3 regions of the Buttiauxella noackiae genome follow, and region 3 is predicted to be linked to each of the others. Evidence: predicted binding sites of a transcription regulator. Region 3 holds the regulator's gene; each other region holds the start of a gene.
The links. The regulator LexA, encoded in region 3, represses DNA repair genes until DNA is damaged. The targets are predictions, from matches to a motif close to TNCTGTATGTACATACAGNA.
Positions count from the first base shown of each region.

Region 1 (10,259 bases), 740 kb from region 3:
ATATAAAGTGATTTTCAACCAACTGGTTGGAATGGCCTTGCGTTCACGAATCGGTGGATTACGTGCCCAGATCCACGTTGGCTCATCAACTAATTCAGCGCCAGCTGGCAGGGTTGGACCATCGTTGAGCGTCACGCCATTTCGCAAAGATTCCAGCGCTTCTTCCGTCGGCACACCTTCAACCTGCACGAAATAAATTTTACCGGTGCGTTTGCCTGGTTCAGTCAGCTTTGCCTGCAATACGCCGTCATTAGTTAACACCAGTAAGCCTTCGCTATCGCGATCCAGACGGCCCGCCGCGTAAATTCCTTGTAACGGTATGTAATCTTTCAACGTGCTGCGCCCGGATTCGTCGGTGAATTGCGGTAGCACATCATAGGGTTTATTGAAGATAACCAGCCGCTTCGGTCCGCTATGCTGTGGTTTTTTGGCAGGTCGTTGTGTGCTGAATCGTTTAACTTGCTGGTTTCTAAAAGAAGTTTTATTCATAGTGTTTTCAGACGTTAGGTATTAACGCATTATAACGGAAATCACCAGTGATTGGCGCGGGCCTGATATTCAAGTAGTATTGACACGCACATTACAAATCATTAACAAAAAGAAGCGCTCGAAGGAGAAGGTTAATGGAAAGCAAAGTAGTTGTTCCGGCGGAAGGTAAAAAGATCACCCTGCAAGATGGCAAACTGAATGTTCCTCACAACCCAATCATTCCTTTCATTGAAGGTGATGGTATCGGTGTGGACGTGACGCCAGCTATGATTAAAGTGGTTGATGCCGCTGTGCAGAAGGCCTACAAAGGCGAGCGGAAAATTTCCTGGATGGAAATCTATACCGGCGAAAAATCTACCCAACTTTATGGCCAGGATGTCTGGCTGCCAGAAGAAACTCTGGACCTGATTCGTGATTACCGTGTGGCGATTAAAGGGCCACTGACCACGCCAGTTGGCGGCGGCATTCGTTCTCTGAACGTTGCTCTGCGTCAGCAACTTGACCTGTACGTGTGCCTGCGTCCGGTGCGTTACTACCAGGGCACTCCAAGCCCGGTTAAACACCCAGAGCTGACCAACATGGTTATCTTCCGTGAAAACTCAGAAGATATTTATGCGGGCATCGAGTGGAAAGCTGACAGCGCTGAAGCTGAGAAAGTCATCAAATTCCTGCGTGATGAAATGGGCGTGACGAAAATTCGTTTCCCGGAACATTGCGGTATCGGCATCAAGCCTTGCTCAGAAGAAGGCACCAAACGCCTGGTTCGTGCAGCCATCGAATACGCAATCACCAACGACCGTGATTCCGTGACTCTGGTTCACAAAGGCAACATCATGAAATTCACCGAAGGTGCTTTCAAAGACTGGGGCTACCAACTGGCGCGTGAAGAGTTCGGCGGTGAGCTGATCGACGGCGGTCCATGGGTGAAACTGAAAAACCCTAATACCGGCAAAGAGATCGTCGTTAAAGACGTTATTGCTGATGCGTTCCTGCAACAGATCCTGCTGCGTCCTGCTGAATATGACGTTATCGCGTGTATGAACCTGAACGGTGACTACATCTCCGACGCCCTGGCAGCACAGGTTGGCGGTATCGGTATCGCACCAGGCGCGAACATCGGTGACGAATGTGCACTGTTCGAAGCCACCCACGGCACCGCACCAAAATATGCAGGCCAGGATAAAGTGAACCCAGGTTCTATCATCCTTTCCGCAGAAATGATGCTCCGTCATATGGAATGGTTCGAAGCGGCTGATCTGATCGTTAAAGGTATGGAAGGCGCGATTAACGCTAAAACCGTAACTTACGATTTCGAACGCCTGATGGAAGGCGCTAAACTGCTGAAATGTTCAGAGTTTGGCGACGCGATGATCGAACATATGTAATTAGCGAAGTTTGCTAATGTTGAAACGGGAGCCTTTGGGTTCCCGTTTTTTATTGGGACGCTATTCCTCTGCTAAACTTTGGTTTCATTACTCTTTGTTATGGCTGAGGATTATTAAAAATGGCGATAATCACTAAAGACTCCGCTCGTACAATAAAGAATCCTGACCATTTGCGTTTCCATCGCCTTCATCAGCACTTAGCGCCGACCTTCGGGGAAAGTTGGTTTGCATTAAAAGCTGAAGCGTTTGCCCGGTTTTTCGGCACGCCATTCTTTCTCGGTGCACAAACCCTGATAGTTTTAGTTTGGATCTTGCTCAATATCACAGGGGTGAGCCATTTCGATCTTTATCCCTTCATCTTATTGAACCTGGCATTCAGTCTTCAGGCCGCCTATGCGGCACCTCTTATTTTATTGGCACAAACGCGGCAGGCTGAACGAGATAAGGCACATGCGGAAGCTGACGCTCTGCACAGGGAGGATTTAGCTCAGGCCAATGAGAAACGTTTAAAAGTTGCAGCTGAACAGGCCGAGCAGATGATTAAATTAATCGAAATGAATACAGAGCTGACAAAGGTGACAAAACAGCTTACCGAACGTATAGAAATAATAACTGAGCAGCTCCATAAACATTTGGTTAAGTAAGAATGCCGCAAATCATTAGCCAAATTTTAAGCAAATAAGTTGTTATTTCGTCGTGAATGGTTGATTTAAAATCAATAAGTTGAATTTTTGAGCGAACGATTCGCAGGGGTTTGCATAGCGGCTCGGCTTTGTATAATATGTTTTCCACGCCGACTTAGCTCAGTAGGTAGAGCAACTGACTTGTAATCAGTAGGTCACCAGTTCGATTCCGGTAGTCGGCACCATACATTAAAAAAGCCACCTTTCAGGTGGTTTTTTTTCGTCTGTATTTTAGTGAAAAAAGGAAGGCTAGCTGTGGATAGCACTTCCTTCTTATTGGTTAGATCCAACCTTGCTGGCTTGCAAGCCAAACCAGGATTGCCACCACAATTAGTACTACGGTTGTTTTTCTCATTATTGCTTAACCTGTTGGGAAATAGCCCTGATTTAGGGTAGTGCCGATGATAGCAGGAGTTTAGAACGGGAATAACCACGTTTTTATCGACTGTGCCGGCCTACATTTACTCTTCACAAACCAACCAAAAATCTGCTTCGTCAAACATCTCTTCTACCAGACGGTTAATCTTTTCTTTTTCATTCTTTGTACAGTCACTGTTTACTGCATTAGTTTGCATCGGTTTTACCCTGACATCGGCATCGGGGAAAATGGCCTGAACGCGTCGGGTCAGTTCATCAAGAATTTTTTCATTTGCACCGGGAAGGCCCGCTACATTTCGTTTGTCGTAAACCAATTCAACGAACATTAAAATGCTCCTTCTAAAACTGTATTTATATACAGTAATAAATATCGGTATTCAAGGCAAGTCTGTTCCCGAAAAACACAACGTCAGCAGAGGGGTGATGTGAGGGTTATTCTGTTTTAAGCCCGGTAAGCGGAGTCTCGTGTCCACGTGCTTTCATCTGTTCCATGATTAATTGATAAGCAATGTAATACTTGAAGATATTACTCACGTATTGCACGGTTTCATTGCCAATGCGCTGCTGTGCAATGCGTTCGACATTGTTAAACCAGATGTTGGGATCAAGACCTTTGGCCTCGGCTTCTTTGCGTAAACGGGCAATTTTAGCTGGCCCTGCATTATAGGAAGCAAAGGTGAAAAGGAGTTTGTTCATTTCGGTCATAGGCTGGTCCGCAAAATAGCGGTCGCACATAAAGCGGATATATTTCACACCCGCGTTAATGTTTGGGTCGATTAACCGTATATCACCGACTTTTAACTCTTTCCCGGTCGTAGGGAGCACTTGCATTACGCCAATCGCGCCGCTTTTACTGCGCACCTTCTGGTCAAGGCGAGACTCCTGGTAGCCTTGCGCTGCCATCAATAGCCAGTCGACATTATATTGCTGACCATATTTGCGGAAAATTTCGGTTACCTGGTAAAACTTATCTAATTCTTCTTGCGAGCGAGAATCTTTCACCCATTTTGTATTGCGTAAGTATTTATAAACTTGCTGATTTCCGAATGAAGTACCAATTTTATGTGTCGTGGTGAATTTATCTAATTGCTTACGCAGAAGCGGGGAGTTTTTGCGCATAGCCAATGCGATAGAACCATCATTACGAAGCGTAATGTCTTCATATACCACCAGATTAGGGTAAATTTGCTTCCATAATAGCGCCAGGTATCTGTCAACGACGGTGTAATCTGCAAGATTGGCATTCACCATCTCCAGAATATCTTCTGGCTCAAAATTACCAGGGGCTTTAATGACGACTGCCGGAGGGAGCTTCTTCTCAACTAAGCTTTTATTTAGTGCATCAATACTGGAAATGTAGCTGGTCGAGGGGTTCACATACAGGGACTTACCCGAAAGGGATTCAACATTCTTTAATTGAGGTGCTTTACTACTGGCAATAACGACTTCACGGACGTTTTTTGCTAATGGAGCACTGAAGTCGACGAGTTTTTCGCGCTCCTCGGTAATCGTCAAATTAGCTGCAATTATATCGCCATGCCCGGCGATGAGTTGGGGGATAAGTTGATCACGAGCGGTCGGAATAAATAGAAGATGTGTTTTCTGGGAGGGTTTTAGGCCCTTGTTAATTTGTTTATCAAACTCTTGCATCAGTTCTACCATGACACCACGTTGCGTCCCGCCGTTATCTATAAAGTAGAAAGTTTTACTGTATGGAATCAAAACGCGCACGACGCGCCTTTTTTGCATCACATCAAAGTCACCCAGAACAGTATTAACTTTGGTTTCGAATTTCAAAGGGGGGTCTTCGGTGGCTGCGTGCGTCATCGGCAAAACCGCTGTGATCAATAGCACTACAAGCAGCAAGCGGATCATTGCTACACCATCTAAACCTTCCAACCGGACACTGTTTAACTATAGCTCGCGCATGATAACTTGATTAAAAAACGCACAATACATTAATGGGCGAAAGCCATAGAAAGCCATAGAAAGCCATAGAGGGCGGTTTGCGGCCTGGATGAGAAAATTATTATTTGAAAATAATTCTTGCTTCCAATGCGCGACTATGAGTAAATGCGTCATCGGTTTGGAAGACAGACCTTATGAAAGCAGTTTTAGTAAAGCAGTCCTCAGTTCAAGCGCTATCAAGTCATCAGATACCCCTTCTTCGTGAGTCTCCTCCTAAGTGCCTAAATAAGAAACGTTCTGCAATACAGACCACGTTCGCCATATTAAATGGCTATAAAATATCGAGGAAGTATCTATGTCTAAAATGACTGGTTTAGTAAAATGGTTTAACCCAGAAAAAGGTTTCGGTTTCATCACTCCTGACAATGGTAGCAAAGATGTGTTCGTTCACTTCTCTGCCATTCAGAGCAATGATTTCAAAACTCTGGACGAAGGCCAGAAAGTTGAGTTCTCTGTTGAGAACGGCGCTAAAGGTCCTTCAGCAACTAACGTTGTTGCTCTGTAAGACTGCTAACGCATACTAAGACTGACGCATGCGAAGACGGTGAATAACCCGAGCCGATAAGTCGAAGTGAATAAACCCGCCATGTGCGGGTTTTTTGTTATTTGTAATCCTTAAAATCCCTTCTTTTTATCCAGGTAATCAATCACATAATATTTGTATGTGCATATCTGTTATTTACATTAATTAACGATACACCCTCGGTTGGTTTACGCTCAGTCGACTATGCTGGTAGTGAAATATACTTATTTGATTGTAGGTAGCATTAATAACTGGAGTTTTTTTATGGGCTTTTGGCGTATTGTTTTTACGATTATTTTACCCCCGTTGGGCGTTTTGTTAGGCAAGGGATTCGGCTGGGCATTTCTTTTAAATATTGTCCTGACTTTATTAGGTTATATTCCAGGCGTAATCCATGCGTTTTGGGTGCAAACCCGCGATTAATAAAATAAGACAGGCTTGTTGGTTTATTGCGAGTTCTGCAATGGTTCAAGTTGCGCTGCACGCGACCGGCACAGCCTCTTTACATCATTCCCTTTCATTGGGTGAAAGCGGCCTGTTTACATTTTAATCTAGGAATGTTCTGATATAGCCAATTTTTAACGAGCTATAGAGTCGCTTTATGTTTCAACTAAAACCGGGAATGCTGGCAATGATTATTGGTTCCCGTACTGCAGCCGGGCGCGTAAACGTGGGTAAATCAGTCGAGCTTTTTGGACTGTGTGAGCCTGGTGAGAGCTTTATAAATCCGGTGACGGGAGTTATGACGCAACTTCCACGTGATGCAACTCATCCATTGTGGCTGGTGACTGGCAATGTAGTGGCTTTTGATGGGCGCGAAGGCTATACCTTTGTGCGGGCAGAATACCTGATGCCGCTTGATAAGACATTATTGCCAGAGTTTGATGAAGAACTGGCAGTATTTTGATTGGATGATGGCGACAGGTGGCAGTTAAAACGCAGTTGCCATCATTGATTTTATTTTTTTAACCTTCTAATTCTTCAATTCGAGCAATCAACGCGGGAAGTTCGCTTTCGGCGTAAACTTCGATACCATTTTGTCGCAGTAATGCGGCCGCCACTCCGACTCCCGGTTGGGTAATCCCCTGAAAAGTTCCGTCATAAATCTTCTGACTACCGCATGTTGGGCTACCGTCGGTCATCAATGCTAGTCTGCATCCTGATTCTTGTGCTGTTTTTAACGCAAGCCATCCGGCCAGGAGATAGCTTTGACTTACGTCCGTACCATCACTTTCCTGGATTTTTGCATTCCCCATAAGAGCCGTAAAACCATCACCCCCCACCAGTTCTGCGGGTAGGCGCGGTGTTGTAAGCCCTGCTGCTAATTCAGGGCAATGAATAACCAATCGTTGCTCTTGATGCCAGTGTTCTAACACGCGGGTAAGCAGTGGTTTGGCTTGCCCGTTATAGCGAACTTTAAAGCCCATCAGACAGGCACTAACCAGTATTTTTGTTTTCATGGCATCACGTAAATGTATGGAAAGATGCACGGTACTACAGTGTGCAGTGCCGTCGCCACCCTGCTAATTTTGGGCGTTGCAAGGCAGAAGGTAACGGCATACTCTATCATTCCTTATGTAGCAGAAGTTACTAAACATAAGGATAATCAATTAAATGCCCCCATTGCCTTTGAAACAAACTCTTCGCATTGCGCTGGTTGGTGACTATAACCCTGCGGTCATTGCACATCAGGCTATTCCTCTTGCTTTAGATAATGCTGCTGAATATGTTGGCGTTACTGCTGACTACGATTGGTTGCCAACACCAGAAGTCACGAGTCCGGAAGACCTGGTGGGGTATGACGCCATCTGGTGCGTTCCAGCCAGCCCTTATCGGAATGAAGAGGGGGCTTTTTTGTCCATCCGTTTTGCCCGTGAGAACCAGATTCCGTTCCTTGGAACCTGTGGTGGATTCCAGCATGCAATTATCGAATACGCGCGAAACGTAATGGGCTGGGAAGATGCTGGTCATGCGGAAACTGAAAGCCAGGGCCGCCTGGTTATTGCGCCACTCATCTGTTCGCTGGTGGAGAAATCCGACGCTATAAAACTCGAAGCCAACTCAATCATTGCTAAAGCGTATGGCAGGGCGAGAATTGAGGAAGGCTACCATTGTAATTATGGGATAGCTGAAAATTTTGCCGAACAGCTAAGCCTGTCTGAACTACACGCCACCGGTTGGGATGAACGAGGTGATATTCGTGTCGTTGAGTTAAGGGGGCATCCTTTCTTCGTCGGTACGCTTTTCCAGCATGAGCGTAATGCCCTGAAGGATAAACCTGCGCCACTGGTTGAGGCTTTGCTCATAGCGGCGCAGCATTAATCAGGAGGAGTGATGAGAACGCGCTGGGCTGATCTCCGCATCACGCCCGGCGAAACCACCAAATACCGCCATCACGCACGCAAGGATCGCGCATCCCAACAAAGGAAGGCTCCATTGGCCAGAAAGGTCGTGTATTTTCCCCATTGCTGGTGGCCCGAATGCAGCCAATAAATACCCAACGCATTGCGCCATGCCTGAGAGAGCCGCCGCCTGGTGTGCGCTATTCGCTCGTAAGCCGATAAACGTCAGGCCTAAAATCATTGTTGCGCCGGAGCCAAAGCCAAATATCACCACCCAGATACTGGCGAGGCCTGGTACAAACAGCAAGCCGATACAGCTGATGGCGCAGAGTAATGCCATAAGAATCGCGATCCCTCGTTGATCTTTCAGGCGGCTTAAGATCATGCCAACCAGCAAACCTGGTGCTGCAGTTGCAAGCTGCATTAGTCCGTGCAGGGAGCCTGCTTGTGCTTCGCTATAACCGTGGCTGATGAGTATTGAAGGCAGCCAGCCAATCACCACGTAATAAATTAACGAGTTAATTCCCAAAAATAGCGTAACTTGCCAGGCAAGAGCCGAGCTCCAGATGCCACGGCTATGTAGCGCTTTGCTGGTACTCAGTGTTGATGTGGTGTGATTGGATAGCTGTGGTAACCAAATCAGCAGTGCAACGATTGGAAAGATCATCAGCGCCATTAGTGCGCCTGGCCAACCGTAGCCGTGCTGAGCAATGGGGACGACAAACATTGAGCCAATAGCCGCAGCAACACCCATTGTTAGAGAATACGCGCCAGTCAGGCGTGCGACCTGGCCTGGGAAGTCACGTTTAATCAGGCCGGGTAATAGCACATTACCCATCGCAATACCGCAACCGATAATCGCTGTGCCAACATACAAGAATGCGGTGTTTCCCGCAGAGCGCAGCGCGATCCCTCCACAGATAATCAGCATCGCTGCAAACAGGCTGCGTTCTATTCCAAAGCGACGGGCAATACCAGCAGCCAGTGGAGAAACTATCGCAAATGCTAATAGTGGGAGAGTGGTAAGGATGCCTGTTTGGGCCGTAGTTAGCCCAAAAGTATCGCGAATCATATCCAGCAACGGTGCAGTGCCGGTAAACGTAACGCGAAGTGTTGTGGCAATCATTAAAATGCCGAGCAGCAACAAGCCGTGTTTTTTCATGCTTGTGGAAAAAATTGACGTCATAAAAATATCCCTTAATACGAAGCGTTCAAGATACACGCTATAGGAATGGATGAAATCAACGTAAAATGCCAGTTTATCCCTAAATTCGGACAAGGTTATGGAGCGTGGTTTAGCCCTCGAAGGATTCGACCCTGATAGTAATTGCCATCCTGCGCAGGCATTTCGGATTCTGGTGTCAGAAAGTGAGAACGAAATAGCCTTCCACCAGCATAGAAAAGGGCAGTTGATTCTGGCTTTGCACGGTGGGATTACCTGTGAAGTTGAGCAGGCGTTGTGGATGGTGCCAACTCAACACGCGGTCTGGATCCCTGGAGAAATGCCTCACAGTAACCGGGCCACGGCTAATGCACGTCTTTGTTTTCTGTTTATCGAACCTGGGGCGGTAGAGATGCCAACTCAATGCTGCACCCTGAGAATTTCACCGTTGGTTCGCGAGCTTATACTGCATCTGACTGAGCAACATGAAGGTGATCTATCGCAGCCTGCAACTCAAAGACTGGTACAGGTTTTGTTTGATGAATTGCCGCGCCAGACGGTAGAACCGCTGCATTTGCCGATGTCAGGGCACCCGAAGATTCGCTTTATCGCTGACCAGTTGGCGCAGCATCCGCAGCAACGCCAGACCTTGCAGCAGTGGGCTTCGCACCTGGCGATGAGCGAGCGTAATCTGGCCCGTCTGGTGGTGAAGGAGACAGGTCTTAGTTTTCGGCGTTGGCGGCAACAGTTGCAATTAATCATCGCAATCCGGCTCTTAATTAGCGGTTCGTCTGTGCAACAGGTGGCGAGTGAACTCGGGTATGACTCGACCAATGCATTTATCACAATGTTTAAGAAAGCGCTTGGTAACACGCCAGGGCGTTATCTTGCATCACTGGAACCGCAGTAGAGCTATTACTGTTTCCCGATGACCAGTGAAACCAGTCCGGCAGCGATAAGCGGCCCGACTGGTACACCGCGAAATAGCGCTACGCCAAGAACAGTGCCGACTAAAAGGCCCGCCACTAAACTTGGCTGACTGCTCATGAGCGTAACGCCACGCCCGCCAAGCCATGAAACAAACACCCCCACAATGATAGCAACCAGCGATTTCCAGTTGGTGAAAGAGTGCAAAAGGGTGCTTGCGGGCAGAGTGCCGCTGGCGATCGGGGCCATTACACCGATAGTCAGAATAATTATCCCCACTGTCAGGCCCTGTTTTTCAATCCACGGGAAGAAATGACTTAAAGGGGTTACGCGGACAATAATCAGTACCAGAATTGATACCGCAACGGTGGTGTTATGGCTAACAAACCCAAGCCCGGCGAG
Region 1 covers NZ_JPRU01000001.1:1,096,881-1,107,139, reverse strand. The annotation lists gene rluE (23S rRNA pseudouridine(2457) synthase RluE) at 1-489, opposite strand, end outside; gene icd (NADP-dependent isocitrate dehydrogenase) at 624-1,874, shown strand; gene IX31_RS05045 (DUF1003 domain-containing protein) at 1,994-2,518, shown strand; tRNA gene IX31_RS05040 (tRNA-Thr) at 2,667-2,742, shown strand; gene IX31_RS05035 (DinI-like family protein) at 3,019-3,261, opposite strand; gene IX31_RS05030 (MltF family protein) at 3,368-4,834, opposite strand; gene cspE (transcription antiterminator/RNA stability regulator CspE) at 5,199-5,408, shown strand; gene IX31_RS22215 (YqaE/Pmp3 family membrane protein) at 5,691-5,849, shown strand; gene IX31_RS05015 (hypothetical protein) at 6,028-6,333, shown strand; gene IX31_RS05010 (2-thiouracil desulfurase family protein) at 6,392-6,886, opposite strand; gene IX31_RS05005 (CTP synthase C-terminal region-related (seleno)protein) at 7,041-7,748, shown strand; gene IX31_RS05000 (CynX/NimT family MFS transporter) at 7,749-8,954, opposite strand; gene IX31_RS04995 (AraC family transcriptional regulator) at 9,052-9,840, shown strand; gene IX31_RS04990 (DUF441 domain-containing protein) at 9,846-10,259, opposite strand, start outside.
Region 1: the regulator LexA is predicted to act here: its motif matches at 3,279-3,298, upstream of IX31_RS05035 (DinI-like family protein).

Region 2 (10,259 bases), 800 kb from region 3:
TGAATGCGACCTCGCAATGTTGCCGTTGCATCCCGATCAACCACCGCAAATCTATGACGGTTATCAGTCGATCTCCCCTCTTCCCACAGACTTCCTCCTGCGCCAACCAATCTATCAACTCTACACCCTACTTAACCGGGCGATTCTTTTTGGCGGCCAGCATTTAGTGGTCGCGGAAAAAGCATTAGATAGGGTTCTGGCAGCGTAATGACTTCGCCACTCCTCAATCAGGAGTGGCGTTTTCTAGATGAAACCCAGTAAAGAAAAGAAGAAGTAACCGATGACGATAATGATGATGGGTAAAATATAGAGTGGGAAAATTTGCAGGAAAATCGTGTGTCGTGGCACGACGATTTTTGCGTCGATCTGAGCTTTAGTTAATCCATCCGGGCCTTTCGCTTGCTCCAGAATCAACTGATCTTGCACACCTTCACGCAAAAATTTAGCCTGGCGGCTCATACGCGCACCCGACGCCTGCAACGCAAGGCCAATAAAAATCAGCGCGTAGATAACCCAAAACAGCACGTTTGCCTGCTGATGGAACTCCGGTTGGGGCGAGTTGTACCAAAAGAAATTTAAAAATGGCGTATTGAAACGCATCATCTCGATCATGACATGAGCAAAATCCAGCATCACGGCATTAATGCCCGCCTGTTTTTCGCTATGCGCATCCATAAACTTCAAAATCGAAATCAGTGTAGAAATTACTGCCGGGATAAAAATCACCCAGCCAGCCACACGTTTGAGTACGGCAATGCGTCCAGCTTGTTGATACGTCATTCGTTCCCCTTGGTTAAGACGTAACTTGTACGCACAAAGTCTACCTTGTCCGGTGTGATTTCGCCTGAGCTTTACGGACGAATTTCACAAAGCGGTGGCATCCTCAGATAATTCCAGCTATTGATTAGAGATCTTATCTTTAATACATAAATGACAGGAGTCGATAAATGGCTGTTACTCGCCAAATTTTAGCTGCAATTTTTGATATGGACGGTTTGCTAATTGATTCAGAACCGCTGTGGGATGAAGCCGAACTGGAGGTTATGGCAAGCATTGGTGTGGATATCTCCCGCCGTTGCGAACTGCCCGATACCCTGGGTTTGCGTATCGATCTGGTTGTCGACCTGTGGTTCGCCCATCAACCGTGGAATGGCCCAACGCGTGAAGAAGTGACTAACCGAGTCATTACCCGTGCCATCTCCCTAGTTGAAGAAAAACGCCCTCTCTTGCCTGGCGTGCGTGAAGCCGTTGCTTTGTGCAAAGCACAGGGGCTGAAAGTAGGTTTAGCTTCTGCATCACCTCTGCATATGCTTGAACGTGTTCTGGAACTGTTTGATCTGCGTGACCAATTTGATGCCATCGCCTCAGCTGAACACCTGACTTACAGCAAACCGCACCCTCAGGTTTACCTGGATGCCGCAGCAAAATTAGGTGTTGATCCCCTTGCCTGTGTGACGCTCGAGGATTCCGTAAATGGGATGATTGCTACAAAAGCTGCGCGTATGCGTTCAATCGTGGTTCCCGCCGAAGAAAACCATGCTGATGTGCGCTGGTGCCTTGCCAACGTAAAACTCCCGTCACTGGTTGAATTACGTGCCGAACACCTGCTTGGCTAATATTTTATAAGGTGCGGGGCTCCCCGCACCTTTCTCAAAATCATACCTCCGTCAAAATTATTGAAACGCCATTTCATATTAATTTGAATTTCCTCCATCCCGTATCTATTCTTTATTTACACGCGCATATGCGCTTTTCCGGATACCGGGGTAACTATGATTCTCGATGCTTTTAATCTGCAGGGTAAAGTCGCAATCGTCACAGGCTGTGATACTGGACTGGGTCAGGGAATGGCGATCGGCCTTGCTGAGGCTGGTTGTGACATCGTTAGTGTGAACCGCAAAACTCCGCACGAAACCGCGCAAAAAGTGGAAGCGCTAGGGCGACGTTTTCTCGCCATCCAGGCCGATTTAAGCCAGCACGAGGTTATACCAGGTATCATCGAACAAGCCGTGTCTGGGATGGGGAAAATAGACATCCTGGTCAATAACGCGGGCACCATTCGCCGCGAAGACGCTCTTGAGTTTAGTGAGAAAAACTGGGACGACGTGATGAACCTGAACATTAAATCAGTGTTCTTTCTCTCTCAGGCGGTAGCAAAACAATTCATCACGCAAGGTGGTAGCGGGAAAATCATTAATATCGCCTCAATGTTGTCATTCCAGGGCGGTATACGTGTTCCCTCTTATACGGCATCAAAAAGCGCGGTGCTCGGTGTCACACGACTTCTGGCAAACGAATGGGCACAATACAATATTAATGTGAATGCCATTGCCCCCGGATATATGGCTACCAACAATACTCAGCAACTGCGTGATGACGAAGTCCGCAGCCAGGAAATACTTGACCGTATTCCAGCAGGCCGTTGGGGAGTTCCCGCGGATCTACAAGGCCCGGTAGTTTTTCTCGCATCAAGTGCGTCCGATTACGTCAACGGATATACCATTGCCGTCGACGGAGGCTGGCTGGCCCGCTAAATAGGCTATCGCCGGGTAACCGGCGGTTGCAAAATGTTACGCCGTCACCTCTTCCGTCTACTGTATAAAATCCCTATACTGTATGAATCGACAGTTTTCATCCAGGTAGTATCATGACGGCGGAAGGCCATCTTCTTTTTTCCATTGCCTGCGCAGTTTTCGCGAAAAACGCCGAACTCACGCCCGTGCTTGCTCAAGGAGACTGGTGGCATATTGTGCCATCAGCCATTCTGACCTGCTTATTACCAGATATCGATCATCCAAAGTCGTTCCTGGGCCAGCGTCTGCCATGGATTTCTAAACCTATCGCCCGTGCCTGCGGTCATAGGGGCTTCACACACAGTTTGTTTGCGGTGTTTGCAAGCCTTGCACTGTTCTATCTTAAAGTCCCTGAAAGCTGGGTTATTCCCGCCGATGCGCTACAAGGTATGGTGTTGGGTTATTTGAGCCATATTCTGGCAGATATGCTTACCCCTGCTGGAGTTCCACTGCTATGGCCATGCCGTTTGCGCTTTCGCTTTCCGATTGTCAGACCGCAAAAAGGCAACCAACTTGAACGCGTTTTGTGTATGGCGCTTTTTGGTTTGGCAGTGTGGATGCCGCAAAGTTTGCCCGATAACAGTGCGGTGCGTTGGTCATCACAGGTGATAATTTCCATGCAAATGACCTTCAACAGTCTTTTAAATCACCATTCGGCACAATAATTAGACGAAACCACTCAAAATGTAATAATCAATTCCTTTTGAATATAAGTGTCGCTCTAAGCTTCTGGTACGATTTACAGAATAAAGATGGCAATCAGTCCATCTATTTAAAAAACACTCAGGAGATACGGGGATGAATTTTCCACTTATAGCGAACGTTATCGTGTTCGTTATTCTGCTGCTGTTGCTGGCGCAAACTCGCCACAAACAGTGGAGTCTGGCAAAGAAAGTACTACTTGGTTTAGTAATGGGCGTCGTGTTTGGCCTTGCGCTGCACACCATTTATGGCGAAGACAGCCCGGTACTTAAACAATCTATCCAGTGGTTTAACATCGTTGGTAACGGTTATGTACAACTGTTGCAAATGATCGTCATGCCATTAGTGTTCGCCTCAATTCTGAGCGCGGTAGCTCGTCTGCATAATGCCTCTTCACTGGGGAAAATCAGCTTCCTGACCATCGGAACCTTGCTGTTTACCACTTTGATTTCAGCACTTGTTGGCGTGTTAGTTACCAACCTGTTCGGCCTGACGGCTGAAGGTTTGGTACAAGGTACTGCTGAAACAGCCCGTCTGAGTACCATTGAAACCACTTATGTGGGCAAAGTGGCTGACCTGAACGTGCCGCAGCTGATTCTGTCATTCGTGCCGAAGAATCCGTTTGCTGACCTGACTGGGGCGAATCCAACCTCAATCATCAGCGTGGTCATTTTCGCCGCTTTCCTGGGTGTCGCTGCTCTGAAATTGCTGAAAGACGACGCACCGAAAGGTGAACGTGTTCTGGTTGCGATCGATACGCTGCAAAGCTGGGTAATGAAGCTGGTACGTCTGGTCATGCAATTGACGCCATACGGTGTACTTGCACTGATGACTAAAGTTGTTGCTGGTTCAAACCTGCAAGACATCATCAAGCTCGGCAGTTTTGTGGTTGCGTCTTATCTGGGTCTGGCAATTATGTTCGGCGTGCATGCAGTATTGCTGGCCGTAAACGGCGTCAGCCCGCTGAAATACTTCCGCAAGGTTTGGCCTGTCCTGACATTTGCCTTCACCAGTCGTTCTAGCGCAGCCAGCATTCCATTGAACGTTGAAGCGCAAACTCGCCGTCTGGGTGTTCCTGAGTCCATCGCAAGCTTTGCGGCGTCCTTTGGTGCCACAATTGGCCAGAACGGTTGTGCTGGCCTGTATCCTGCCATGCTGGCAGTGATGGTCGCGCCAACAGTCGGGATTAACCCACTGGACCCTATATGGATTGCCACTCTGGTTGGTATCGTAACCGTAAGCTCCGCAGGTGTTGCAGGGGTCGGTGGCGGTGCAACCTTCGCAGCCCTGATTGTTCTGCCAGCTATGGGCTTGCCGGTCACACTGGTCGCGTTGCTGATTTCTGTTGAGCCACTTATCGACATGGGTCGTACCGCACTCAACGTTAGCGGTTCAATGACTGCGGGTACTATCACCAGCCAGTTGATGAAACAGACGGATAAAGAATTACTCAATAGCGATGAAGAAGCGGAATTGGCACATCGCTAATCAGTAGCAAAACCACCGTAGAATCTGCGACAATAAACGGTTCCTGTAAAAGGGAACCGTTTTTTATTTATAACTTAGAGCCCCTTTCAGGGTGCCAAAATACTTTAGCCTTCTACGGACCTCTTCCCTCAATGAAACGACTCTCCATTCTACTTTTCTTCTGTGTCTCTGGCGTCTGGGCAGAAAATCTCGATAGCCCTTATCTACAACATGCGCAGCAAGGTGATAGCCGCGCGCAATTCTATCTTGCCGATACTTTGGTTAGCGCCGGTGAATATCAGCAGGCTGAAAGCTGGGCTGCCAAATCAGCGGCTCAGGGTGATGCCGATGCCATGGCATTACTGGCCCAACTCAAAATTCATGATCCCGCCACTGCAGATTATCAGCAGGCTAAGTCGTTAGCAGAACAAGCCGTACAACGAGGTAGCCTGGCAGGGAAAGTGACTCTGGCGCGTATTTTCGTTAATACACAAGCGGGTAAACCCGATTACCCGAGGGCCATTACACTGCTGGAAAGCGCCTCGCAGGATATAGAAAGTGACTCAGCAGTCGATGCGCAAATGTTACTAGGGTTGATCTACGCCAACGGTGTAGGGGCTGCGCAAGATGATGAAAAAGCCACTTTCTGGTTTAAACGCAGCTCTGCACTCTCCCGCACGGGTTATGCCGAGTACTGGGCTGGAATGCTATTTTTAAATGGCGAAAAAGGTTTTATCGCTGTCAATAAACAGCGTGCCTTGCAGTGGCTGAATTTGAGTTGCACTGAAGGCTTTGATACCGGTTGCGAAGAGTTTGAGCGGATCAGTAACGGCGGATAAGTTATTTTCGTTGCAGGGCCTGCACCCGGCAGGCCTTTAAATTCATATTTCTTAAAACAGCTCTGAGCTCGTTCTTCTCTCAGTAAATCTCATTTTCATGTCTGACCTGTGTTGCCCAACGTTGTGCCGATTCCGGTAAGGTAAAGGGCGGTGACTGACGGAACGCATTCCCTACCAGTACAAAAGCCACGTAGCGATTGCGTAGTAGCCACACATCCTTAAACCCATCCACTCGCAAGGCATGAGCCGGTGGTGCGGGTTCAACACGCGGTTGGTACGTAAGAACGGGACGAGTATTCGGTTGGCGCAAAGGTTTCATAGGCAATGGAATCAAAACTAAATTGATGAACAACTTCGCTATGATAGCGGAGAACGCCCCTTCTCGTCTCGCGTTGAGATGACCTTGTTCTATAGTTAAAGCTGTTTTGGCCATAAAAGGCCCATTAATAGCAGAACTAAAACAGGAGATGAGTTCAATGTCGAAGAACGATAAGCACCCTTCGAATCACAGTGCACCTGTACATGACGCTAACGAGTCAAAGCCTGGTATGGATTCACTGGCACCTGAAGATGGATCTCACCAGCCTTCCGCTGAGCCATCCCCACCGGGAGCGCAACCTACCGCACCGGGGAGTTTTAAAAGCCCTGATACCTCAAACGAAAAACTTAAATCGCTCGATCCTCATCGCAAAAATGGTGAGAACTTCCCTCTCACCACCAACCAGGGTGTGCGCATTGCCGATGACCAGAACTCACTGCGTGCCAGTACACGCGGTCCTACACTGCTGGAAGATTTTATCCTGCGGGAAAAAATCACCCATTTTGACCATGAGCGTATTCCCGAGCGTATCGTCCACGCGCGTGGTTCTGCGGCGCACGGTTATTTCCAGCCATACAAAAATATGGCAGAAGTGACCAAAGCAGATTTCCTTTCTGATCCCGATAAAATCACGCCGGTATTTGTGCGTTTCTCTACCGTACAAGGCGGTGCAGGCTCAGCCGACACGGTGCGCGATATTCGCGGATTCGCCACCAAGTTTTATACCGAAGAAGGCATATTCGATTTAGTCGGCAACAATACGCCGGTCTTTTTCATTCAGGATGCGCATAAATTCCCGGATTTCGTCCACGCCGTAAAACCCGAGCCACACTGGGCTATCCCGCAAGGCGGCAGCGCCCACGATACTTTCTGGGATTATGTCTCCCTGCAACCCGAAACGCTGCACAACGTCATCTGGGCGATGTCTGACCGTGGCCTGCCGCGCAGCTATCGCACCATGGAAGGTTTCGGCATCCATACTTTCCGCATGATCAACGCCGAGGGTAAAGCGACGTTCGTGCGTTTCCACTGGAAGCCGACCGCCGGTAAAGCCTCGTTGGTTTGGGATGAATCGCAAAAACTAACAGGCCGCGACCCCGATTTCCACCGTCGCGATCTTTGGGAATCTATTGAAGCGGGCGATTTCCCGGAATACGAATTAGGCCTGCAATTAATCCCGGAAGAAGATGAATTTAAATACGATTTTGATCTGCTCGACCCGACCAAATTAATTCCGGAAGAATTAGTGCCGGTTCATCTGGTGGGCAAAATGACGCTCAACCGTAACCCGGACAACTTCTTCGCCGAGAACGAGCAGGCGGCGTTCCACCCAGGCCACATCGTTCCGGGGCTGGATTTCAGTAATGATCCGCTATTGCAGGGGCGTTTATTCTCCTACACCGATACCCAAATCAGCCGTCTGGGGGGGCCAAATTTCCATGAAATACCGATAAACCGCCCGACCTGCCCTTATCACAATTTCCAGCGTGACGGCATGCACCGCATGGATATCGACAGCAATCCAGCCAACTACGAGCCAAACTCCATCAACGATAACTGGCCACGAGAGACGCCTCCGGGGCCTAAACGGGGTGGTTTTGAAAGTTATCAGGAACGCATCGAGGGGCATAAAGTTCGTGAGCGCAGCCCGTCGTTCGGGGAATATTATTCTCAGCCTCGCCTGTTCTGGCAAAGTCAGACGCCTGTCGAGCAGCAGCATATTATTAACGCGTTTAGCTTTGAATTATCAAAAGTCGCAAGGCCGTATATCCGCGAAAGAGTGCTGGATCATCTGACACATATCGATATTTCCCTTGCCCAACCGGTCGCGGAAAATCTGGGTATCGAACTGTCTGATGAACAGATGCACGTCGCGCCGCCAAAAGATGTGAACGGCTTGAAGAAAGATCCGAGCCTGAGTCTGTACGCGGTGCCGAGCGGCACAGTGAAAGGGCGTGTGGTGGCGATTCTACTGAATGAAACCACTAAAGCCACAGATGTATTAGCCACCATGAAGGCGTTAAAAGCGCAAGGCGTGCATACCAAACTGCTCTTCTCGCGCATGGGTGAAATCAGCGCAGACGATGGTTCCCTGTTGCCTATCGCGGCGACCTTCACAGGTTCACCGTCGGTAACGGTGGATGCGGTGATTGTGCCGGGGGGCGACCTGAAATCCATTCTGGATAACGGCGATGCCGCCTACTATCTGCTGGAGGCGTATAAACATTTGAAAGTCATTGGCCTGGCTGGAGATGCGCGCCAGTTTAAAAAGAAACTGGGTATAGATGCACAGGGAGAAGAAGGTGTGGTTGAAGGTGACACCGTCACTGCCAAATTCACCAGTGAATTCCTTAAACTTCTCGCCGCCCATCGGGTTTGGGCACGCGACAGTAAAATTGCCCATCTGCCCGCGTAGCAAATCAATCACCACCTCCGGAGGAGGTGGTTTAAAGGTGTGACTAGTCCTGATATACGTTGACAGTTTTCTGTCTGTAAAACGCCTGATGAACATCATCGGGCGTTTTGTATTTCAGGGCCAGGTGTGGCCGCTCATGGTTATAAATCGCCACGGATTCTTTTACCATTTCCCGGGCCTGCGCCAGGTCTGCAGGACGCGAGAGTAAAAACTCATTTTTCAGGATCCCGTTTATTCGCTCAGCCAGCGCATTCTGGTAGCAGTCATAACCATCGGTCATTGAACAGGTTATCCCGTTTTTCTCATGGACTGACTGATAAAGCACTGAACAGTATTGCAGTCCTCTGTCAGAGTGATGAACCAGGGACCCCGTCGTTTTTCTTCGCCTCAGAGCCTGTCTGAACGCTTTTACCACATTTTCTGTCTGCAGGTTTTCCCCGACATGATAACCCATGATTTTTCTGGAGCAGGCATCTGTGACCAGACTCAGATAAGCTGTGCCACTGAGCAGTGGAAGGTACGTAATGTCGGCAACCCAGACCTGCTCTGGCTCAAGGGCGGTAACCTGTCCCGGGCCGGGTTTCAGCAAATTAGGATGCCGGTAAAAGCGATGGTGGCTGTTGGTGGTTTTGTGATACGCCCGTTTCACTGGCACCAGGAGCCGGTATTCATTCAGCAGGTTAAACAGACGGTCTCGTCCTATATTCAGCATGTTATCGGCCTGAGTGTTCAGCAGATAGTGCAGTTTACGCGTACCGATTCGCGGCTGACGACACCTGACGCGGGTAACAAACGCAAGAACCCGGGCATGTTGTTCCTGGCGTTTTCTGCGCCTTGTGTTGTCCTGATACCACGCCTGTCTGCTGTGCCCCAGGAACTGGCATGCGCGCGTAACGGTTATTTTGGGGGCCGGACTTTGCGCGAGGACTTGCCGTGCCGCTTTTTTACGACACTCACCCCGTAATCATTTTTCAGGACATTGATAATCGACTCAAAAAACTCCGCTTTCTGGTTCGCCAGCTCAAGCTGTTCTTCAAGTTCCCTGATTCTTTGTTCGGGTGTAAGCGGGATAGTCGTCTGAGCCACAGGCCGTTTCCTCTTCACCAGGTCAGGAAGTCCGGGACTCCAGTCAAGCCGGCCATATTTACGCAGCCAGACAAGAACGGTGGAGCGCCCCTGGATGCCATACCGCTGCTGGGCCTGTTTATAGGTCATCTCGCCTTTTTCAACCTGCTCAACAACGGCTATTTTAAAGGATAGAGGATAATCACGTTGGGTGCGTTTGAACTCAGTCATCATCACGTTCTCCGGATTTAAGTCAGGAACGTGTCAACGCTATTCAGGACGGGTCAGTGACCATAAAAAAGCCGTCACAAACGTGACGGCTTTTTTACTAAAGAGGGAATTACTTATGTTTAACCTGCGGGTCGGTATCGTATTCCGCACAAGTCTGATAACCCGAATTCATCACATGTCCGGTATCATCAAGCGCGACGAAATAGGTTTCTGTTTTACCATCACGCTGGCCCAGAATATAAGTCTGGCAAGTACCACGAGCGTGAATCATGGTCACTTCTGAAGACGGTTTGCCTGCGACTTGCTGAACTTGCTGACGGCTCATGCCTTTTTTCACATCTTTAACAACAGGAGTGGCAACCTGATCTTTAGTGCGGTCATACGCGGTACAACCAGCCAACATTGTCATAACCGCTGCGGCGCTTAAAATTCCTACAAAAGTCTTGTTCATATTTTATCCTCGTTTTTCAGGGTATTGCTCATGCGTGTTAGATAAGCCTGGAATATAAAAGCGCATTTTTCAACTAAGCAGACCAAATGAACAAATTTTAGGATTATTAAACAAAACACCAGGTTAGCTCCAGAACGTACCAAATAGCTCTAAATCACACCAAACGGCAAAACCACTCTCCCATGAGCCTTGTCGT
Region 2 covers NZ_JPRU01000001.1:1,041,931-1,052,189, forward strand. The annotation lists gene IX31_RS04730 (fructosamine kinase family protein) at 1-208, shown strand, start outside; gene IX31_RS04735 (YniB family protein) at 244-780, opposite strand; gene hxpB (hexitol phosphatase HxpB) at 948-1,616, shown strand; gene kduD (2-dehydro-3-deoxy-D-gluconate 5-dehydrogenase KduD) at 1,773-2,534, shown strand; gene IX31_RS04750 (metal-dependent hydrolase) at 2,648-3,238, shown strand; gene IX31_RS04755 (L-cystine transporter) at 3,372-4,763, shown strand; gene IX31_RS04760 (tetratricopeptide repeat protein) at 4,895-5,581, shown strand; gene cedA (cell division activator CedA) at 5,661-5,900, opposite strand; gene katE (catalase HPII) at 6,058-8,316, shown strand; one part of gene IX31_RS22765 (IS3 family transposase) at 8,360-9,264, opposite strand; one part of gene IX31_RS22765 (IS3 family transposase) at 9,264-9,615, opposite strand; gene osmE (osmotically-inducible lipoprotein OsmE) at 9,722-10,063, opposite strand.
Region 2: the regulator LexA is predicted to act here: its motif matches at 2,611-2,630, upstream of IX31_RS04750 (metal-dependent hydrolase).

Region 3 (10,259 bases):
GTAACGGGTGTGAATCTGGGCATTTTGAACCAGAAAGGCTCACTGTATGTTACTCGTCCGTCACTCAATGGTTACGTGACCACGCGTGAAGAGCTTGAGGAAGCCTGCAACGAGCTGTTCTCGTTGATTGCCAGCGGCGTGATAAAAGTGGATGTGGCTGAAAACCAGAAGTTTGCCTTGAGCGATGCCGCTCTGGCTCATACAACACTGGAGAGCCGCAGCACGCAAGGCTCTAGTTTACTGATTCCATAAAAGAATTTGGGCCTCCCGAGGGAAGCCCATTCTTTTTTGTTCGCTCTGTATGTAGGGTACAGCGCGATGAATTCGTTTTTTCGTAGCCCAGTAATATTGTCAGATTTGGTAAATAATTGATATGCCGTAACCCGCAAACTTAGCCGAAAAGATACGAGGTTGTGATCAACTCCGCAATACCTTAGCAATTTACACGGTTATTGCGGCAAAAATTAGCGCTTATCCGCGACTAATGACAAAGCATGTTCAACGATAGAAATCCCCGCACCGGCTTTATGCGCATTTTCACTCAGATAACGACGCCACTGGCGCGCACCAGGAATCCCCTGGAACAGACCTAACATATGGCGAGTAACATGGCCTAAATAAGTACCGTTTGCCAGTTCACGCTCAATGTACGGATACATAGCACGCACCGCCGCAACGGTATCAACTTCCGGCGTATCAAGGCCAAAAATCTCCCGATCAACTGCCGTCAGTAAACCTGGATTCTGGTAGGCCTCGCGCCCAACCATCACGCCATCCATATGTTCCAGATGCGTTTTCGCCTCTTCCAGCGTTTTAATACCGCCGTTAATTGCCATTGTGAGATGTGGGAAATCACGTTTGAGTTGGTAAACACGTGGGTAATCCAGCGGCGGAATCTCACGGTTTTCTTTCGGGCTTAAACCGGAAAGCCAGGCTTTACGGGCATGGATGATAAACATCTCGCATTCACCCTTCCCGGCTACCGTGCCAATAAAATCGCAAAGAAATTCGTAGCTATCCTGGTCATCAATGCCGATACGGGTTTTGACGGTAACCGGAATAGAAACCACATCACGCATCGCTTTAATACAATCGGCAACGCGTTGCGCATCAGCCATCAGACAAGCGCCAAACATGCCGTTTTGTACGCGGTCAGATGGGCAGCCAACATTCAGGTTAATTTCGTCGTATCCACGCTCTTGCGCCAGTTTCGCGCAAATAGCCAGTGCAGCCGGATCGCTACCCCCTAATTGCAGCGCGATAGGGTGCTCGTCTTCGCTGTACGCCAGATAGTCTCCTTTGCCATGAATAATCGCACCGGTTGTCACCATTTCGGTGTACAGCAGTGTCTGACTTGATAACTGACGCAAAAAATAACGGCAGTGGCGGTCGGTCCAGTCAAGCATCGGTGCAATAGAGAAACGATGTGGCTGGAAAGGAGTCTGGTTAGTTTGTGAGGACATAGGCGCTGGCATTTACGGGCTACGGTTAAAAAAGGGTCGCTACTATAGCATAAAGCAGCGTCGGGACACCCGCTCGTCCCGACGGCTAAATTTATCAGAAGGTCACGCTAAGCTGCGCTCCGGCACCCCACGTCTGGTCTTCGCCGTACAATCCCATTAAATCAACATGAACACGATTAAATGGCGCAAAACCAACGCCGCCGGTAAAGACGTTGCTGTCGTTTGATTTGACGTCGGCACGATAACCCGCACGCACGGCAAGCCAGGACAGCGGAGTAATTTCCGCCCCCACGCCTACGTACTGCGAGTTTTCTTCGCTTTTGAAACCTTTGGTTTCGGTGAGATCGCCATCGGCGCTAAGGGTGATGAGATCGTTATGCCAGGCCACACCCGCCGTCACTAATGGACGAATCTGGTATGTGTCTTTGTAGTTCGTTGTCTCACCGGTTCTGCCATTGGTGATCAGAATATCTTTGGTATCAATGTCACGCGAAATCAGGTTCTGGCCGCTCAGACCGACCGTCCAATTTTCGCCGAGATCGGCCGCCAGGCCCGCATCCACGTTAAAACCGGTATCATCATTGCGGTAGCGACTATTGTTCCAGTCATCGCTGTTGTAGGAATAAATCGAAGTGGTGTAGTTATACAACCAGGTTTTTTGCAGCTTAGGCGTAACACCTACGGAAACCGGCACTCCGCCAAGATCAAATTGCTTCGCCATCGCCACGCCGTAATCAGAGACGATTGCCGCACGGCCAGAAGCGGTAGAGTTCAGATTGCTGGTAATAACATCGGAGCCATTAACAGCTGCGTCCAGTGCAACGCTCCGGGCCACAGCCCTGGAGTCTGCGATACTATTGAGATAATCAATATCTTGCTGATCAATTGAAGAGTTGACGTGTGCACGCGCATAAGCCTTCGCGACAAAAGCCACCGACAGCACATCGTTTGGGATACTTACGGCGATGCTGGCACCTGCTTTTGCATTCGCCGTTTTGCCTTTCAGGTCTTCAAGCTCACCCGCCAAATCACCCGCAGCCCCCTGAAGCTGATTGAGCGAACCATTTGGGTTAAAAAGGATATCCTGCAGGGTAAGATCGTCTATAACATCTTTGTATTGATTGACCTTATCGCTAATATCATCAATCTGATCCTGCAGATTATCTTTATCGGTAATTTGTGCACTCACAGACGGCAGAATCACCGTCACAGTATCGTCCTGCTTAGCCTTAGCCAGCAGTGCGGGGTTCGTAAGCACCCCACTTCCGTAGCTCGCGGAAGCGACACCCGTTCCACCCATTGCATCACTTCGAGCTTCAGACCAGGTGCCCGCCGCAGAAGCGTGATTTGCCATAAATAAAGATGCGGCGCTAAACGCCGCCAAAGTTTTCAATTTTTTCATTCACCACACGTCCGTCTGTTAATCAGATGTAATTACTGCCCCTGCCAGTTATGACTGAACAGAGGCGGACTATTGCTGTGAATAAAAGGCTGAAAAGTGGGCTGTTTCGCCCATCGGAATCCCGTTTCTATCCTTCAGGATTATGAGTTCAAAATTTCCATGCAAACTTATTTATAGTTTACCGTTCGGTTTTCGTGAAGGCTGACCGTCATGTGGACCGAAAAATTGCGGGGGGTGATCAATCCAGCGATCCTGACGCTGTGCGGCATAGCTTGCGTTTAGTGGGTAATAAATTCGGTTCTCAGCTTTGTTTGCCTCCCCCACAATCAGCAGCCGGACTTCATGCTCGGTGTTGTTGATAAAGGTATGGCATATGCCTGTTCCTGCCGGGAAACCAACGCTATCGCCAGGCTCAAGTGGGTAAAGGTGCCCGTTAATCCACACCTGTGGATGCCCTTCGAGCACATAAGCAAACTCTTCTTCGCTGCTTTCGGCATGAGGATAAGATGTGCGACGACCAGGTAGCAGGCGCTCATGATGAATTCCCAGACGATTAAGACCCAGCTTGCGGGCCAGCGGTGCGCCAATAGAAAACCGTTCTGCACTGTCTGGATAAGTCGAATCATCGTCACCTTCTATTTCCTTCCAGTGGCGAATGCAATCAGGTTTATTCATAACAAACTCCGGGATAGTCATCTCAAAAGGTTGTGGCTAAGCGCACCACTCGGCGTTTTTTGTGCGTTGTGATAAAGTGTAGGGCTAATCTACGGGGGAATACTGATGGACATCACGACTTCACAAAACGTGTTAGCGCAGGCTGAAAAACTATGCGAGCTGCGTAATGTGCGCCTGACACCACAACGTCTTGAAGTATTGCGTTTGCTGACTCAGCAAGCTGGTGCTATCAGTGCTTATGATTTGCTGGATTTACTGCGTGCCAGCGAACCGCAAGCTAAACCTCCGACAGTGTATCGTGCACTCGATTTTCTGCTCGAACAAGGTTTTATACACCGTGTAGAGTCCACCAACAGCTATGTGTTGTGCAATCTTATCGATCAGCCAATTCACTCATCTGCAATGTTTATTTGTGACCGATGTGGTGCGGTGAAGGAACGTAGTGCGGAAGGTGTGGAAGATATCATGCACCAACTGGCTGCCCAACTAGGATTTGCTTTGCATCATAATGTTATTGAGGCACATGGTTTATGCAGCGCGTGTGCAGAAGTAGAAGCTTGTAGCCATCCTGATGCTTGCGGGCATGATCACTCAATTCAATCGAAGAAAAAGTCGCGCTAAACAGCGTTGATTTGAAAGGAAGGGAAAGGAACGGTACCTCCATGTACCTGGGCGGGTAGCCTATGAGATTTCACACATCTGAGAGTTGCTGATTACCAGCGGTACTTGTTATGTGTTTCCCACTCACCGACTTCTTTCTCTGCCTGATCCTTCTGGTATCCATAGCGTTCCTGGATTTTACCGACTAGCTGATCGCGTTTGCCTTCGATGACAGTCATATCATCATCAGTCAGCTTGCCCCATTTCTCTTTTACTGTGCCTTTGAACTGTTTCCAGTTACCGCCGATTTCGTCTTTATTCATATTAATATCCTCATCGTATCGGTTAAGAACTGCTAAATAATTACCAACGTCCATTGTGTTGCCGTTCGACTAACACCCACTATCTGCTGGACGTGATAATAATTGTAGCCAAGGATATGGCAGTATGGATAAAACTAAGAATCTTTAACCACATGGCTTAAATTTGTACATTGGTAAACCAACTATTTTGCCGCCAGTGGCGACGCCAAATCCACCCCAAAGACAAGCCTCGTAGTGCCAGAAACACCGCGATGGATAGCCACAAGCCGTGATTGCCTAAATATGGAACCGTGAAGAGCGTTAGCCCGAAACCCAGAGCGGCAACCGCCATGCTATTTCGCATCTCAGCGCCTCTTGTCGCGCCAATAAACATCCCATCCAGCAAGTAGCACCAGACACCGACTACGGGTAACACAATCTGCCAGTGGAGATAGCGATCGGCCTGGAGCTGTAATTGGGGAATGGACGTCAGAAGAGAAACAATTTGCTCACCAAACAGGGCATACACAAGGGCAAACATCAGCGCGACCAAACCCGCCTGGCGACAAGCCGCACCCCAGACCTCGAGTAATTGACCGCGATTTTTTGCACCATAGGCTTGCCCGGAATGGGCTTCGACGGCATAGGCAAAACCATCAAGCGCATAAGCGGTAAACGTCAGAAGCGTCATCAACACCGCATTGACGGCTACGATTTCGCTGCCCAGGCGCGCACCGAATATAGTCACTGAGGCGAAACAAACCTGTAGCAGCAGCGAGCGCAACATGATGTCCCGATTGAGCGCCAGCAAGCGGCGAACATTGCCACGCCACGAGTTTTTGAGCATCTCAAAGCTGATACCCCGTAACCCCATCACCTTTTTCACCATCAGCAATCCGATGATAAATGTCGCGTATTCAGCAGTGACAGTCGCAAGCGCCGCCCCCTGAACATCCATATGCAACCCCATCACCAGCCACACATCCAGTACGATATTCAGGACATTGCCGACAACCAGCAAGATAACCGGAGCTCGCGCGTACTGAACACCTAACAACCATCCCAGTAAAACGAGGTTTGCAAGCGAGGCTGGCGCACTCAGCCAGCGGATTTCAAGAAAGCGTTGCGCTTGTACGAGCACATCCTGATTGCCGCCGACAATTTGTAAAGCGAGTGAAATGAGGGGATCACGCAGTAAGACAATTGCCACCCCAGCCCCTAGTGCCAGTAATAATGGCTGCACTAGTGCACGAGCTAACGCTGAGGGATTATTGGCTCCAAAAGCCTGCGCAGTTAACCCTGTGGTACTCATTCGCAAAAACAGCAGCAACATAAACAGGAAGCTGGTTGCTGTCGCACCAATGGCAACACCGCCCAGATAAACAGGGCTATCCAGATGACCAATAACAGCCGTATCGACAAGGCCAAGCAGCGGGACGGTAATGTTGGAGAAAATCATGGGTAAAGCGAGGCGCCAGAGCGCACGATCCGCCGTGGAGAATAATTGCATGACCTCTCCTGAAGGAGATCAAAGAGAATTAAGACGGTGATGCGCACTCTAAATGCGCATCACCTGAAGAGATTTTACAGCCAGTCGCCGTTGCGAATAACCCCAACAGCCAGCCCTTCAATAGAGAAGTTATGCTCACGCAGGTCAACTACAATCGGTTCAAACTCACTGTTTTCTGGCAGCAAATGAACGGTATTGCCCTGTTGTTTTAGACGTTTAACGGTAACTTCATCGTCGATACGCGCGACAACAACCTGGCCATTACGCACATCCTGTGTTTTATGAACCGCAAGCAGATCGCCATCCATAATGCCGATGTCTTTCATCGACATACCGCTGACGCGCAGCAAAAAGTCAGCATTCGGTTTAAACAGTGATGGGTCGACCTGATAATGGCCTTCGATGTGTTGCTGTGCCAGGAGTGGCTCACCTGCAGCAACACGCCCAACCAGCGGAATACCGGAGACTTCTTCCACCAGCAAACGGATGCCGCGTGAGGCACCAGAAACAATCTCAAGCACACCTTTACGGGCAAGTGCTTTTAAATGCTCTTCAGCGGCGTTCGGAGAACGGAACCCCAGACGTTGAGCAATCTCGGCACGAGTCGGTGGCATGCCGGTCTGGCTGATATGATCCCGAATAAGATCAAACACCTCTTGCTGCCTGGTAGTTAACGCTTTCATTCCGCCCCCTGGGTGTTTATACAGTTATGCTGTGAGTATATACAGTCAAAGGTCAATTTGGAACCATAAATTAAGCAAAAAACCAGGCACTTAACTATTCTGGAAAGATCACCGCAAATGCGACCAAAGCAGCGTGACCCAGGTAATTACCGCGAGGATAATTGCGATTAATACAGCGGCCGAGCCCATATCTTTGGCGCGTCCTGAAAGCTCGTGATAATCAGTGCCAACACGGTCGACAAGGGCCTCAATAGCGCTATTGAGAATCTCAACAATCATGACCAACACGACTGAACCGATAAGTAGAATACGGGTGATAGGATCGACATCTAACCAACATGCGATGGCAATGGCGATAACGGCAGAAACGCCTTCCTGGCGGAACGCTGCTTCATTGATCCAGGCAGCTTTAAGCCCTTTCCAGGAATAGCCTGCGGCTTTGATGATACGGGTAAGTCCAGTGGTACTGCTCGCCATTTTGGGAAACCTTTTCAAATTATTTGCATCAATGCTTGTCAAAATTATAACGCCACAGAAATCTGGGTGAGATTCTGATATTCTTGCGGCGAATTTGCATCATTAACCTGAGGCTTTACATCGTTTATGTCAGGCTGGCCAAGAATCTACTACAAATTACTTAATTTACCATTAGGCGTTCTGGTAAAGAGCAAGTCCATTCCGGCTGATCCACAAGCCGAACTGGGCTTAGATCCCACACGCCCAATAATGTACGTTCTGCCTTATAACTCAAAGGCGGACTTATTAACCCTGCGCGCACAATGCCTCGCGCACAACTTGCCCGACCCTCTCGAACCGTTAGAGATCGACGGTGCGGTATTGCCGCGCTATGTCTTTATCCATGGCGGTCCGCGCGTGTTCACCTATTACACGCCAAAAGAAGAGTCGATCAAGCTGTTCCATGATTATCTCGACTTACACCGCAGCAATCCAAATCTGGATGTGCAGATGGTGCCGGTATCGGTGATGTTTGGCCGCTCTCCGGGCCGCGAAAAAGGCGAAGTTAATCCGCCATTGAAAATGCTTAACGGCATTCAGAAATTTTTCGCAGTCTCGTGGCTTGGGCGCGACAGCTTTGTGCGTTTCTCTGCACCAGTTTCGCTACGCCAGATGGCAACCGATCACGGTACAGACAAAAAAATCGCCCAAAAACTGGCACGCGTGGCGCGTATGCACTTTGCTCGCCAGCGTTTAGCGACTGTTGGCCCGCGTCTGCCGGTACGTCAGGATCTGTTTAATAAGCTTCTGGCCTCAAAAGCTATTGCCCGTGCAGTAGAAGATGAAGCGCGCAGCAAGAAAATCTCCCATGAAAAAGCGCAGCAAAATGCTGTTGCCTTAATGGAAGAGATTGCGGCGAACTTCTCTTATGAAGCCGTTCGTCTAACCGACCGTGTGTTAGGTCTGACGTGGAACCGTTTGTACCAGGGCATTAACGTTCATAACGCTGAGCGTGTGCGCCAACTGGCTCATGACGGCCATGAGATTGTCTATGTGCCCTGCCACCGCAGCCACATGGACTACATGCTTCTGTCTTACGTGCTCTATCACCAGGGGCTTGTTCCTCCGCACATTGCGGCGGGTATCAACCTGAATTTCTGGCCAGCAGGCCCGATCTTCCGCCGCCTGGGCGCGTTCTTTATTCGTCGTACCTTTAAGGGCAGCAAACTCTACTCCACCGTGTTCCGTGAATATCTTGGTGAGCTGTTCAGCCGTGGATATTCCGTTGAATACTTTGTGGAAGGTGGCCGTTCTCGTACCGGCCGTTTGCTTGACCCGAAAACCGGTACGCTGTCGATGACCATTCAGGCCATGCTGCGCGGCGGTACTCGTCCAATTACATTGGTGCCGATTTACATTGGCTACGAGCATGTAATGGAAGTGGGGACTTACGCGAAAGAACTGCGCGGTGCGACCAAAGAAAAAGAGAGCTTCATGCAGATGGTGCGTGGGCTGAGCAAGCTGCGTAACCTCGGCCAGGGCTATGTTAACTTCGGCGAACCAATGCCGTTGATGACATTCCTCAACCAGCGAGTGCCTGAGTGGCGTGATTCAATCGACCCGATTGAAGCCATCCGCCCGGCATGGTTAACGCCAACGGTTAATGAAATTGCTGCCGAACTGATGGTGCGTATTAACAATGCAGGCGCGGCAAACGCCATGAACCTGTGTTGTACCGCGCTACTGGCATCACGCCAGCGTTCACTGACTCGCGAACAACTAACCGAACAGCTCAACTGCTACCTGAGCCTGTTGCGTAATGTGCCCTATTCACCGGACGCTACCGCACCAGATCAGCCTGCAGAAGCGCTAATCGAACACGCGTTGCAGATGAATAAGTTTGAAGTAGAGAAAGATACAATTGGTGACATCATCATTCTGCCGCGTGAGCAGGCAGTGCTGATGACTTACTACCGTAACAACATCCTGCATATGCTGGTGTTGCCTTCTCTGCTGGCTGCAATTATCACGCAGCATCGCCACATTTCTCGTAGCGAGCTACTGCGTCAGGTCGAGCTTCTCTACCCAATGCTGAAGGCTGAGCTGTTCCTGCGTTGGGAAAAAGCTGAGCTTGCCGGTGAAATTGAGGTACTGCTCAACGAGTTTGTACGTCAGGAACTGGTTACGCTGACTGACGATGAAGTGCTGATTAACCCGGCTCGTTCCCGCACCATGCAGCTCCTGGCCGCAGGCGTGCGCGAAACACTGCAACGTTACGCCATTACTTTCTGGCTGCTGAGCGCGAATCCATCCATCAACCGTGGGACGCTGGAGCGCGAAAGCCGCACCGTCGCCCAACGTTTGTCGGTATTACATGGGATTAACGCGCCGGAGTTCTTTGATAAAGCCGTGTTCACCTCGCTGGTACTCACCTTGCGCGATGAAGGCTATATCAGCGATACCGGAGATGCAGAGCCAACCGAAACCATGAAGGTCTACCAGATGCTGGCAGAGCTGATTATGCCGGATGTGCGTTTGACGATTGAGAGTGCGACGTCGCAGGCTGCGACCGAGTAAGAAAATCTGGCGGATGGCGCGATTGCTTATTAGCCCTACGGTTCTATTTGTAGGGCGGATAAACAAAGTGTCATCCGCCATTTAGTTTCTTATACCGAAGCGAATTCTAGATGCAGGTAGGCGGCAATCGAATGAATCCCGATGAGCTTACTCAGTCAGTGATTCGGGTCAATGAGAGCAACCAACCCCTGCAACCTGAAGGACGATGGGAGATATATCAGAGGTGTATGTAACTCAACACCAACCCGATAAACAATACCAGGCCCACATAGTTATTGTTCAGAAAAGCTTTAAAACAAGCATCGCGGTCACGATTCGCCGTCAGTCGTTGTTGATGGACGAAGAGCATCCCCGCCAGCGCTATAGACCAGTAGAACGCCCCACCTAATCCGTTTAACCAGCCAATCACCGCCAACAACACCATCACCGTAAACTGCAAAATACCGATAATCAGGTTGTCGTAGCGGCCAAATAAGATCGCTGTGGATTTAATGCCGATTTTCAGATCATCATCGCGGTCAACCATTGCGTACTGCGTGTCATAAGCCACAGCCCAGCAAATATTGGTTAAAAACATCAGCCAACAACTAA
Region 3 covers NZ_JPRU01000001.1:1,839,042-1,849,300, forward strand. The annotation lists gene IX31_RS08300 (quinone oxidoreductase) at 1-252, shown strand, start outside; gene dusA (tRNA dihydrouridine(20/20a) synthase DusA) at 465-1,463, opposite strand; gene IX31_RS08310 (conjugal transfer protein TraF) at 1,558-2,865, opposite strand; gene IX31_RS08315 (cupin domain-containing protein) at 3,037-3,540, opposite strand; gene zur (zinc uptake transcriptional repressor Zur) at 3,646-4,161, shown strand; gene IX31_RS08325 (CsbD family protein) at 4,254-4,463, opposite strand; gene dinF (MATE family efflux transporter DinF) at 4,621-5,952, opposite strand; gene lexA (transcriptional repressor LexA) at 6,027-6,635, opposite strand; gene IX31_RS08340 (diacylglycerol kinase) at 6,744-7,112, opposite strand; gene plsB (glycerol-3-phosphate 1-O-acyltransferase PlsB) at 7,239-9,668, shown strand; gene ubiA (4-hydroxybenzoate octaprenyltransferase) at 9,886-10,259, opposite strand, start outside.